DNA from 2 places in the Paenibacillus sp. MAHUQ-45 genome. Region 1 is predicted to be linked to the other one. Evidence: riboswitches for the same ligand, from Rfam matches in the RefSeq annotation. Region 1 holds a riboswitch; the other holds the start of a gene.
What was found. A riboswitch is a leader RNA that binds a small molecule or an ion and turns the genes downstream of it on or off. The one in region 1 is predicted to bind cobalamin.
Positions count from the first base shown of each region.

Region 2: another riboswitch for cobalamin. It lies ahead of AC3Y23_RS26260 (S-layer homology domain-containing protein); the one in region 1 lies ahead of metE (5-methyltetrahydropteroyltriglutamate--homocysteine S-methyltransferase).

Region 1 is NZ_JBYUPV010000001.1:623,504-628,855, forward strand. Features, by position in the region: gene AC3Y23_RS02795 (FtsX-like permease family protein) at 1-922, shown strand, start outside; gene AC3Y23_RS02800 (undecaprenyl-diphosphate phosphatase) at 924-1,790, shown strand; cobalamin riboswitch at 1,882-2,087, shown strand; gene metE (5-methyltetrahydropteroyltriglutamate--homocysteine S-methyltransferase) at 2,243-4,540, shown strand; gene AC3Y23_RS02810 (GNAT family N-acetyltransferase) at 4,898-5,352, shown strand, end outside.
Region 2 is NZ_JBYUPV010000017.1:30,926-36,277, reverse strand. Features, by position in the region: gene AC3Y23_RS26265 (GAP1-N2 domain-containing protein) at 1-1,706, shown strand, start outside; cobalamin riboswitch at 1,873-2,071, shown strand; gene AC3Y23_RS26260 (S-layer homology domain-containing protein) at 2,249-5,352, shown strand, end outside.

The DNA.
Region 1 (5,352 bases):
TCTGCCCTTTGATACACTTAGCATTCCGATTAAATATGCAGAAGTGATATCGCAGACTGGCCCGGATCGGACCCGGCTGCTACCGCTGATCTCTTACAGCCTTTATAAGCAGGCGCTGCTGAAGGCTGGCTTCCGTTCGTTCGAAGGTCCGCTTGAAGGGCATGACGGACTGGTTATGATCGGTTCCCAGCGGGATCGTAGTCTGACGAGTGAACGAGTCAAGGCTACGTATACACTGCGGCAGGGGAGCATAATTCGGGAGATCGGCTACACGGAGGAATTACCGATTGCGAACCATCTGCTCCCGATGCTGAACGGCGTTGACGGGGGTGACTTTAGCGGCATTGTGGTTAGTGATGAGCTATATGACACTATCCACCCCGTGCAGACAGATAAGTACACAGGATTCTATGTCGCAGATTTGCTGCAGACAGTTGGAATCGCGACTGATCTTTCCGTCAAGGGCAAGAAGGCGTACGAGGCCGATTACCCTTATGCGATTGCGGTCAGCGGCACATTGTTTGAGATCCACAAGACACTGTACAGTACAATGCTGTTCGCTTCTTTGCTTGTGGGCACAGTATTCTTCATTGCAGCTGGCAGTTTTCTTTATTTCCGTCTGTACATGGATCTGGATTATGATCGTCTGCAATATTCCACCTTGGCTAAGATGGGATTAACGGACCGGGAACTGGACCGAATTGTGACATTTCAGATGTCCCTGATGTTCTTTGTGCCAATTGGACTGGCTATACTGCATAGTCTGTTTGCTTTTATTGCGCTGCAGCGTTTGTTCTACCTGTCGATTGTGACGGAGACAGGAGCGGTGTTGGCGGTTTATTTTGTCGCACAGGTACTCTACTTCTTCTTCATCCGAAGTCGCTATCTGCGCAATCTGCATAAAAATTTAAGGAGGATGTAACATGGACCTGCTCATGATTATTAAAGCAATTATTCTAGGCATCGTCGAAGGTATAACCGAGTTTGCTCCCGTATCCTCTACAGGTCATATGATTATTGTGGATGATATGTGGCTGCAGTCACAGGCGTTTCTGGGCCAACATACGGCGAATACGTTTAAAGTAGTTATTCAATTGGGTTCTATCCTGGCGGTTGTCGTTATTTTCTGGAAAAGATTCATTGATCTGCTGGGTCTGAAGCGGTTCAGCCGCAAAGAAATGCAGCCTATACAGGATGGACAGCCACAGCAGTCTTCCGGTGAAGGAGGGCATCTGAAGCTTCGTATGGTGCTGATCGGCCTGATTCCTGCCGCGGTCCTAGGTTTACTTACAGAGAATTATATTGATGACCATCTGTTCTCGACGGCAACTGTATTGATTGGACTCGTCATAGGTGCTGTATTCATGATTTGTGCCGACCGTTTTGCGCCGAAGAAGGTGCAGACTGAAACGGTCGATCAAGTGACTTACAAACAAGCGCTAGGCGTTGGACTGATGCAGTGCTTCGCCTTGTGGCCGGGCTTTTCCCGCTCCGGTTCAACCATCTCCGGGGGCGTACTGCTCGGGATGAGCTACCGGGCAGCAGCCGACTTCACGTTCATTATGGCCGTGCCGGTCATGGCCGGAGCTACACTGATTTCTTTAATGAAGAACTGGCAATACTTCACGATGGAGTCGCTGCCGTTCTTCATCGCTGGCTTCATCAGCGCCTTTGTCTTCGCCCTATTGTCGATGCGTTTCTTCCTGAAACTGATCAATCGGGTTAAGTTGCTGCCCTTCGCTATCTACCGAATTGTGCTAGCAGCAGTGGTGTATATTATTTTCTTCTAACTGGCTATAAGGATTCCGTATAACTGTTACACTCATAATCTATTGCGGTTTACTTGGTATTCCAGTATCATGACGTTATATTCATTCCCGAAACTGAATAACGGATACAGGTGCCTGCCGGATGATAGACATACCGGATGGCTTAATAGGGAAGTTCGGTGCAAGACCGACGCGGTCCCGCCACTGTAACGGAAGAGTCTTCAGCAACCCTCGTCACTGGCAGCATATGCTGTTCGGGAAGACGGCTGAAGATGTAGACGCCGCAGCCAGGAGACCTGCCTGTTTCGACAGCACAGCTTTACCTACGGAAGATAGGATGGTGTTAGACCAGCTACAAGTATGTATAATACTAGGGCGTCTTTCCCTCTGACTTCTTACAGGGAGAGACGCCTTTTTTGGGTATAAAACATGACGTATATAGATTATTAGTGAGATAGGGGAGGAACCTAGGAATGACGCAAACAGTAAAAGTGAGCAACCTCGGGTACCCGAGAATCGGGAAGAACCGCGAATGGAAAAAGAACCTGGAGACCTTCTGGTCTGGTCAAAAAGATGAAGCGGAATTCCGCTCCGAAATGGAGAGAATCCAGCTTGAGCATTTGCAAACTCAAAAGGAAGCTGGCATTGATCTGATTCCGGTCAATGATTTCACATTCTACGACCACGTCCTGGATGCAGCCGTAATGTTCGGCGTTGTGCCTCCACGTTATGATTACGACGGCGGAGATATCGGCTTGGATCTTTACTTCGCAATGGCTCGTGGTAATGCTACAGCCACTGCTTGCGAAATGACAAAATGGTTCAACACGAACTATCACTATATCGTTCCGGAGATCGGCAATCAAACGCCGCGTTTGACCGAAAACAAGCCACTTGCAGCATATCGTTTTGCCAAAGAGAAAGCAGGAATCGAAGGAAAGCCGGTTGTCATCGGTCTGTACACTTTCCTGAAGCTCTCCAAAGGCTTCCAGTCTTCTGAAACAGCTGAAATCGCTAAGCGTTTCCTGCCTGTATATGTACAACTGCTTCAAGAGCTTCAGCAAGAAGGCGTGAAGTGGGTTCAAGTGGACGAGCCTGCGGTTGTAACTGGGCTTACCAATGAAGACATCAGCTTGCTTGAGTCGATTTATGCAGAAATCGCTGCAGCTGTGCCTGGATTGAACATCATCCTGCAAACCTACTTCGAAGCTGCTGAACCGCTTGAAGCGTTGCTCAAGCTGCCTGTACAAGGTCTGGGTCTGGACTTCGTGCACGATGGCGGTACAAACCTCGAGTCGATCGAGCGTCTTGGCTGGCCGGAAGACAAGATTCTTGGCGTTGGTATCATCGACGGCCGTAACATTTGGCGCTCCGACCTGGATGCCAAGCTGGCATTGCTCGACAAACTGGCGACTCATGTTAGCCTGGATCGTGTATTCCTGCAACCGTCCTCCAGCTTGCTGCATGTACCGGTAACCGTAGAAGGCGAAGATAAAGTAAAATCGGTAATCAAGAACGCACTGGCATTCGCAAACGAGAAGCTGGTTGAACTGAAGCTGATTAGCTCTGCACTGGAAAACCGTGATGCAGTTGCTGCTGAGCTGCAAGCTAGCCGCGATGCGCTTGCTACCTTCCGTGCGCTGCCTGAGCGTGGCCGTGAAGATATCGCTGCAGAGGTGCGTAAGCTGGCTGTACTTCCTGCAAACCGTAACCTGCCATTCGCAGAGCGCGTGAAAGTACAACAAGAGAAATGGAACCTGCCACTGCTGCCAACAACAACGATTGGAAGCTTCCCGCAAACACCGGAAGTTCGTCAAGCACGTCTCAAATGGCGTAAAGGTGTATGGAACCAAGAGCGTTATGATCAATATATCCGCGATCAAATCGACGAAGTCATCACATTCCAAGAGAAGCTGGGACTTGATGTACTCGTACACGGCGAATTTGAACGTACAGACATGGTTGAATTCTTCGGTGAGAAGCTGGCTGGATATCTGTTCACTCGCAATGGCTGGGTGCAATCCTATGGCTCCCGCTGCGTGAAGCCACCGGTAATCTATGCTGACGTTGCTTTCATCGAGCCAATGACAGTTAAAGAGAGCGTTTATGCACAATCCCGCACCAAGCTTCCGGTAAAAGGCATGTTGACTGGACCGGTAACGATCCTGAACTGGTCGTTCGTCCGCGATGACCTGAGCCGTGAAGAAGTGGCGAACCAAATCGCGATTGCATTGCGTCATGAAGTGAAGGCACTGGAAGACGCTGGTGTTGAAATGATTCAAGTGGATGAGCCTGCGATTCGTGAAGGTCTGCCGCTGAAGCCAGAAGACCGTCAGCATTACCTGGATTGGTCGGTTAAAGCGTTCCGTATCTCCACTTACGATGTCAAAGATACGACGCAAATCCATACGCATATGTGCTATAGCGAATTCAACAACATGATCGATTCCATTTCCGATATGGATGCGGACGTTATCTCCATCGAAACTTCCCGTAGCCACGGCGAACTGATCGTAAGCTTCGAGGAGCAAGACTACGACAAAGGCATCGGCCTTGGCGTATACGACATCCACAGCCCGCGCGTACCGGCTGTAGAAGAAATGACTGTCAACATCGACCGCGCTCTGCGTGTACTGGACCCAGAACTGTTCTGGATCAATCCGGACTGCGGACTCAAGACTCGCGGCTGGGCAGAAACCGAAAGCGCCCTGCGCAACATGGTTGAGGCTGCTTCGATCGCAAGAACAAAGACTAGCGTAAGCAAAGCTTAAATGTAGCGCTGTAGGCTACAATATAGAACTATAAAAGAAACCAGCAGCTCTCTCTTCGTGGGGAGGCCTGCTGGTTTCTTTTATTGGGGAACTAGAACTGGCTCGGTTCGCTTAGACCATTTTAGCTGGTTGAGTCTAGCCAAACGGGAAGTGAGCAAGAGCATATAGCAGGAGAGTAAGGGCGTTGGGTGGATAAGTATGAGCATCCGGTTGTAAGGAGGAAATAAAGTATTATACTGACGATGCTTCATTAAGCCAATAGGGAGTTTGGTTATAATTGTTATTTACTGTAACCGATAGTGCTTTGATGTGGTAAAATTGAAGCTACTTATCATAAATACGATAGGGGGTATATTTGTGTTTTTAAATGAAAATATAGAAGTTGGAATAGACCTAGTTTCCGCTTACAAAGATAATAAGGCTTACAGAGATAGTTTTAATCAACTAACGACTTTAGCTTTTGATATTAACTTTGAAGTTTGGTATCAGAAAGGTTTCTGGGATGATCGTTATATCTGCTATTCATTTCTTAGAGATAGTAAAGTCATCGCTAATGTTTCTGTCAGCAAAATGGACGTAGTGATTAATGGGTTAAACAAGAAAGCGATTCAAATTGGAACAGTTATTACTCACCCTGATTTCAGGGGAAAAGGGCTTTCTAGAGCATTGATGAATCATGTTCTTAATATTTACGAGCAAGAATGTGATATCTTCTTCTTATTCGCTAATAGTACTGCGATTAACTTTTATCCGAAATTCGGATTTGAATCCTTTGGTGAATCGCAATTCAAATTGAAATTTAATCCCGTTCC
Region 2 (5,352 bases), on a different contig from region 1:
TGGCCCAGCCGATCTTTCGCCGGAAGCTTCTGGAGCCGTATTTGGAGAATCGTCTGGCTGCCGCCACATCGGCAGCGGATATTGCCGGTTTTGTCCTCTATTGGGGGCGTACGCTGCCCGAGGTGCTTCAGCAGGCCTTTATTGAGGACAAAACCAAGGATTATTTGCTGGAAAAGCTTCAGCGTGAAGCCGATCCTGTTGCCGCTGCGGCCGGGATCCATGAGCGTGTGGAGAAAGCCGAGAAGGAACGGCGGCGCAGCGGTGGTATCCAGCCTGAGGCGCTTGAACTTCTGCGCGGACTGGCTGCAGCCGCTGACCGTTTTCTGCTGAACCGTTTGTCCCTGGCGGAACTAACAAAGGAACAGCTACTGGATATTGCCTTCCTGCGTTATCCGAAGGGTGCTGCTAAATGGTATCCGCCGCTGGATCAAATCAGCAAGCAGAAGCAGAATGCACTGCGGGCCGCTTACCGCTGGTTCGGGGAAGAGAAGCCGGATGAAGGAATCTTCGCGGAACTGACTCCAAAGGAGCTAGATGATGTGCAGCTCCTTGGACGGCGCTGGCTGAAGGAGGCGAGGTCCGTTGAACCTTTCGAACGGCTGCCGCTGGGCTTTTACTATAGCAGTCGCCGTGAGGGGGGACCGCTGGATTACGAAGCGCTGCTGGAGCTGGTTAACCAGAAAGCAGGTTCGGATAAAGAGACCGTCTACCGCTTCCTGGCTTGGACACAAGGCAATCCATTGTTTGTAATCTCGAACAAGAAGCTGCAGCCGGGGTACCGCCGAGCGATTCTGAAATATTTCCTCAGTAATGACCGAGAAGCATTCAAGAATCGCGAATTCCGCAAATCCTATCTTGCAGCTGCACATCCTGCTCTGCAAAATGTATATAATGAAGCCCGCTCCCAATTGGCTTCACCGCTGGCGCGGTGGGTCAGCCGCAGCCGATTTCAAATCCTGATCTCGGGGCTCGCGATTGGAATTGTCCTGATAATTGCAATTATAGCTGTTAGCATGCTGAGACCGGACGGGAAGGATAGTACCCTACCGGAGATTAGTCCGCAGCCAAGTCCGGCCCAAACTGCTGGTACCGACCAGCGGCCGGTCATGGCCTATCTGCTGGCACCTGACGGAGAGCAGGAGGAGGGTAGCAAGCTGCAGTTTATTTTCCCTACTGCTGCTGATTGCGAAAGCTTCAAGCCGGCTGAGATTAGTCTGCTCAATACCGATGACACCAAGAGTACGTATAAAGTAACAGCTACGACTAGTACGTGTTCATTGCCTTCATCGGATTTAGAGTCTTCCTCCGGGCAAGAAAATTCTGCTGCTGACCATGCAACTGGAAATGCAGATGGAACGGGAACGGATAATTCTCCGCATTCATCTGCTAATGCCAAGGATGCAGTGTCTGATCAAGCTAATCATGCTGCGAATCAGCAAGAGCAGTCTTCTTCAACAATTGATCCTGCCGCTTCACCTTCGCTTACGCCAGAAAGTGGACAAGTAGTTCCGAAAGAGGGCCAATATCAGGTAACCCTTGCGCTGGAGCCTGGGGCTGCGCTGGTACCGGGCGACACCATTGAGGCTGGGGACTATAAGCTGAAATTGTCCGACAAGGCTCTTGCACCAACCTCTGATGAGTCTTCGGTGAAGGACGACCCAAGCCCTGAGCCGACGGCTACAACAAAACCAAAAACGAAAAAATAGTTGCTACTCCTGAACAGCTGCTGAGTTATGACTTGGACAAGTTATGGCTATACAGCATTCAGGAGTTTTTTTCGCTGTCAATATGGAACAATACCGATTCTGGCAGTTTTTCTATGGACATACCGGGGGATTATAGCTATTATTAGGAATATTAAAATTTAATAGTAGTATATTTAATGAAGAAGGTGCAGACTCAGATATCTGAGTTTGCTTAAAAGGGAAGACCGGTTCAAAATCCGGCGCGGTCCCGCCACTGTAGATGCGGAGCGACTTTTCAAATGCCACTGTTCCTATAAAGGAGTCGGGAAGGCGGAAAGAAGCGATGAGGCATGAGCCAGGAGACCTGCCTTGTTCAAAGTGTTCCCATGCCTTCGGGGGGTGAGGTCGGGAACCAGTTGCAGATGGATTGTACTCCGGGAAAGAAATTCCCGTACGTCTGCCCTCAAGCTAAGTTTGTTCTGACCACCCTTCATAATAGGGTGGTTTTATTTTTTTACCAGAATAAACCAAATTATAAGGAAAAGAGGTTCATGATGAAAAGAATGTTATCATCCCGAGCGCTTGCGCTTGGACTGGCACTACTGCTGGTCATCTCCATTCTTGGCTCTTCGCTGGTGCCGGCAGGACAAGCCTTCGCCGAAGCACAGCAAAGCCTTACTGGACAAGGAGTTACAGAAACTAGCGTAACAGATGCTACCTACGGCGCAGCGGCGTTTGCTGCGGCTGCACAAGAACCGGTAGATGTTCAACAGGCAATTACAGACGCTATAAAGTATGTACAGAATAAAGGATATACTTCTGACTGGATTGCGATGAGCTACGGGCGGCTTGGAATTAAGATACCGGATAGTTATATTACCGGACTTGAGAAGAGCGTGAAGAGTACGATGACTGCTTCTTCTCCTCCGTATGTAACCACGTATGCCCGGTTGGCTCTGGCTGTTACGGCAATCGGTCGTGATGCAACCAACTTCGGCGGCTATAATCTTCTTGAGCCGATTTATAATAGCAAGGACGTAGCGGCACAAGGCATAAATGGCCCTATATATGCATTGCTAGCTATTACAGCCGGACAATATAATGTGCCTGATGATGCAGTCTGGAGCAAAGAGCGGATTGCGAATAATCTCATCTCGAAACAAGATCCGTCAGGTGTCTTCTCGGCTTTTGGTTCCAATGCAGATATAACGGGGATGGCTTTACAGTCTCTCTACACTTACAACGGCTTTCCTGAAGTCGAGTCTGCAGGCCAGCGTGCCGTTGATTGGCTGTCCAAGAATCAGAACAAGGACGGCGGCTATGACAGCCGTTGGGGCGTGAGTAGTGAGGCTAACTCACAGGCTATTCTTGGCTTGACTACTGCTGGTATTGACCCGACAGGACCAGAGTTCACCAAGGGCCAACACAACCTTATCACCAACCTGTTAGCTTACCAATCTACTGATGGCGGCTTCCGTCATGCTATGTCAGGAACATCTGATAGCATTGCAACTGAACAGGCACTGCAAGCACTAATCTCCTATCAACTGTTCCTTAAAGGAGATAAGTTCTATAACTTAAAGCAACCGGCTTCACAAAAACCGGCCGTTCAGGCTTCAATTACAATTGAAGGCCCTGAAGGAAGGATCACTAGCGGGGCTGTGGAAGCGCCAACGGCGTTTAAGGCTTTGGTAGAGGTCACTAAGGCTAATAATATACCGCTGGATATACAAAACGGCAAACTTAATGGCATTAACGGAATTTCGCAGCAGCAGTACGGTGCCTCTGACGGCTGGAAATATGCTTTCCAACAAGACGGGCACTGGAGAGTGTCGGATGTAGATGCTGCTGATTATGCTCTTAATGCAGGCCAACAAGTTCTATTTTTCTACGGCGATGCTGATACAAGTCTGAATAATCATGTAAACGTATTGCCGGCCATCCCTGCTCCAGGAGAAGGCTTTACGGTTCAGGTCTATAATGATGCGGTAGATTGGAACACGACACCGTCCAAGACTGTTAGCAAGCCTGCCCCAGGGGTAAAGGTAGCTATTGGGGATCATGCGGTTACAACAGATAGTGAGGGGAAAGCCAGTTTTGTTGGCCTGCCTGCAGGCACTTATGATGTGGAGCTTACAGGTTACCGTCAAGGTGCAGCACCAAGTGTGTTACCAGTTCAATCACAGTTTAGCGTAGCAGCACAAGCTCATTCTTCTATAGCTATTGAAGGTCCGGAAGGTCCTTTGGCTTCTGGCACGGTAGATGCAACGAGTCCGCTTCAGGCTTTGAGAAAACTGGCGCAAACCAGTAATCTCTCTCTGGACGTTACGAACAGTCCCATGGGAGAGTATGTCTCTGCGATTAAAGAAATAGAAGCGGGACAATACGGTGGCTGGGATGGCTGGTTCTATGCTGTGAAGAAAGATGGAGGCTGGACCCTTCCGAATGTTGGGGCAGCGGATTACTTACTTCAGAGTGGGGAACAGATATTATTCTATTATGGTGATTTCGGAGTCACTTCCTTTATTGATTCCATCCAGGCGGAGCCAAAGCAGCCTGTTTCCGGACAGCCATTTACTATTCTGGTAAAGAAGATTGTCGATGATTGGAACACGGGAGGCAGTCTGATCCTGCCGGCTGAGGGTGTTCAGGTTACGATTAAAGGTGAAACAGTAACCACCAATAATGATGGCAAAGCGACCTTTGTTTCCGGTAAGACTGCCGGTGACTATGAAATTGAAGTTACGGGCTACCAAAAAAATGCTGCTCCAACAGTGGTTAGAACGGTAAGCCCAATATCCGTTGCTAAGGATAACGGTACTTCAACACCAACGCCTACACCTGCAAAATCGCAGGTCACCTTCTTGGTGGAAGGCGATGCCATTCGCGGTACAATTGTTCCGAGCACAACAGTCAATTTGAACCCGGGTGATACGCCTTATAGCTTACTGGTTCGTCAGTTGGGAGGTAAGGTGGTTGCTACCGGTTCCGGCATGAGTTTATATGTCAGATCAATTGATGGCTTGGCAGAGTTCGACCGTGGTGAGAAAAGCGGTTGGATGTACTCGGTCAATGGAGTATTCCCGAACTACAGTGCAGGTGCCTATACTACGCTTGCAGATGGGGATACGGTTGCCTGGCGCTATACAACAAATCTTGGAGTCGATTTGGGTGAGCCATCCTTTGAGAACGATCCGAAGGGGCCAACCACCGGTACTCCAGGAACGGGCACTGCGGTTGTCATCAGCCCGGATAATGCTCTGCCGCTCAACAAGGTAGGACAGACTACAACCGTAAGCAATGCCAATGAAAAAATGACGGCTGCCCAGGCAGCGGAACTAAAGCAGACTTTGGCGGCTAATACAGTGTCCTTGTCACAGGCGATTCCAGCCGGAGCAGCAGCGACATTGAAGGATAATGCCGGAGAAGTGCAGTTAAGCATTCCGGCTGGCGCAGTGTCCAGTGGTGTTACGATTAATGTAAAAGAACTCTCATCCAGTCGTTCCGAACTGGTATCCGGACTGTATGAATTTACTCCGGATGGCACGAAGTTCGCGAAGCCGGTGGATCTGGCCATTAGAGTACCTGTTACTACGGACCATCTAGATAACTTGACTATGGCTTGGCTGAACAAGACTACTAATGAATGGATTCCAGTTCCGACTAC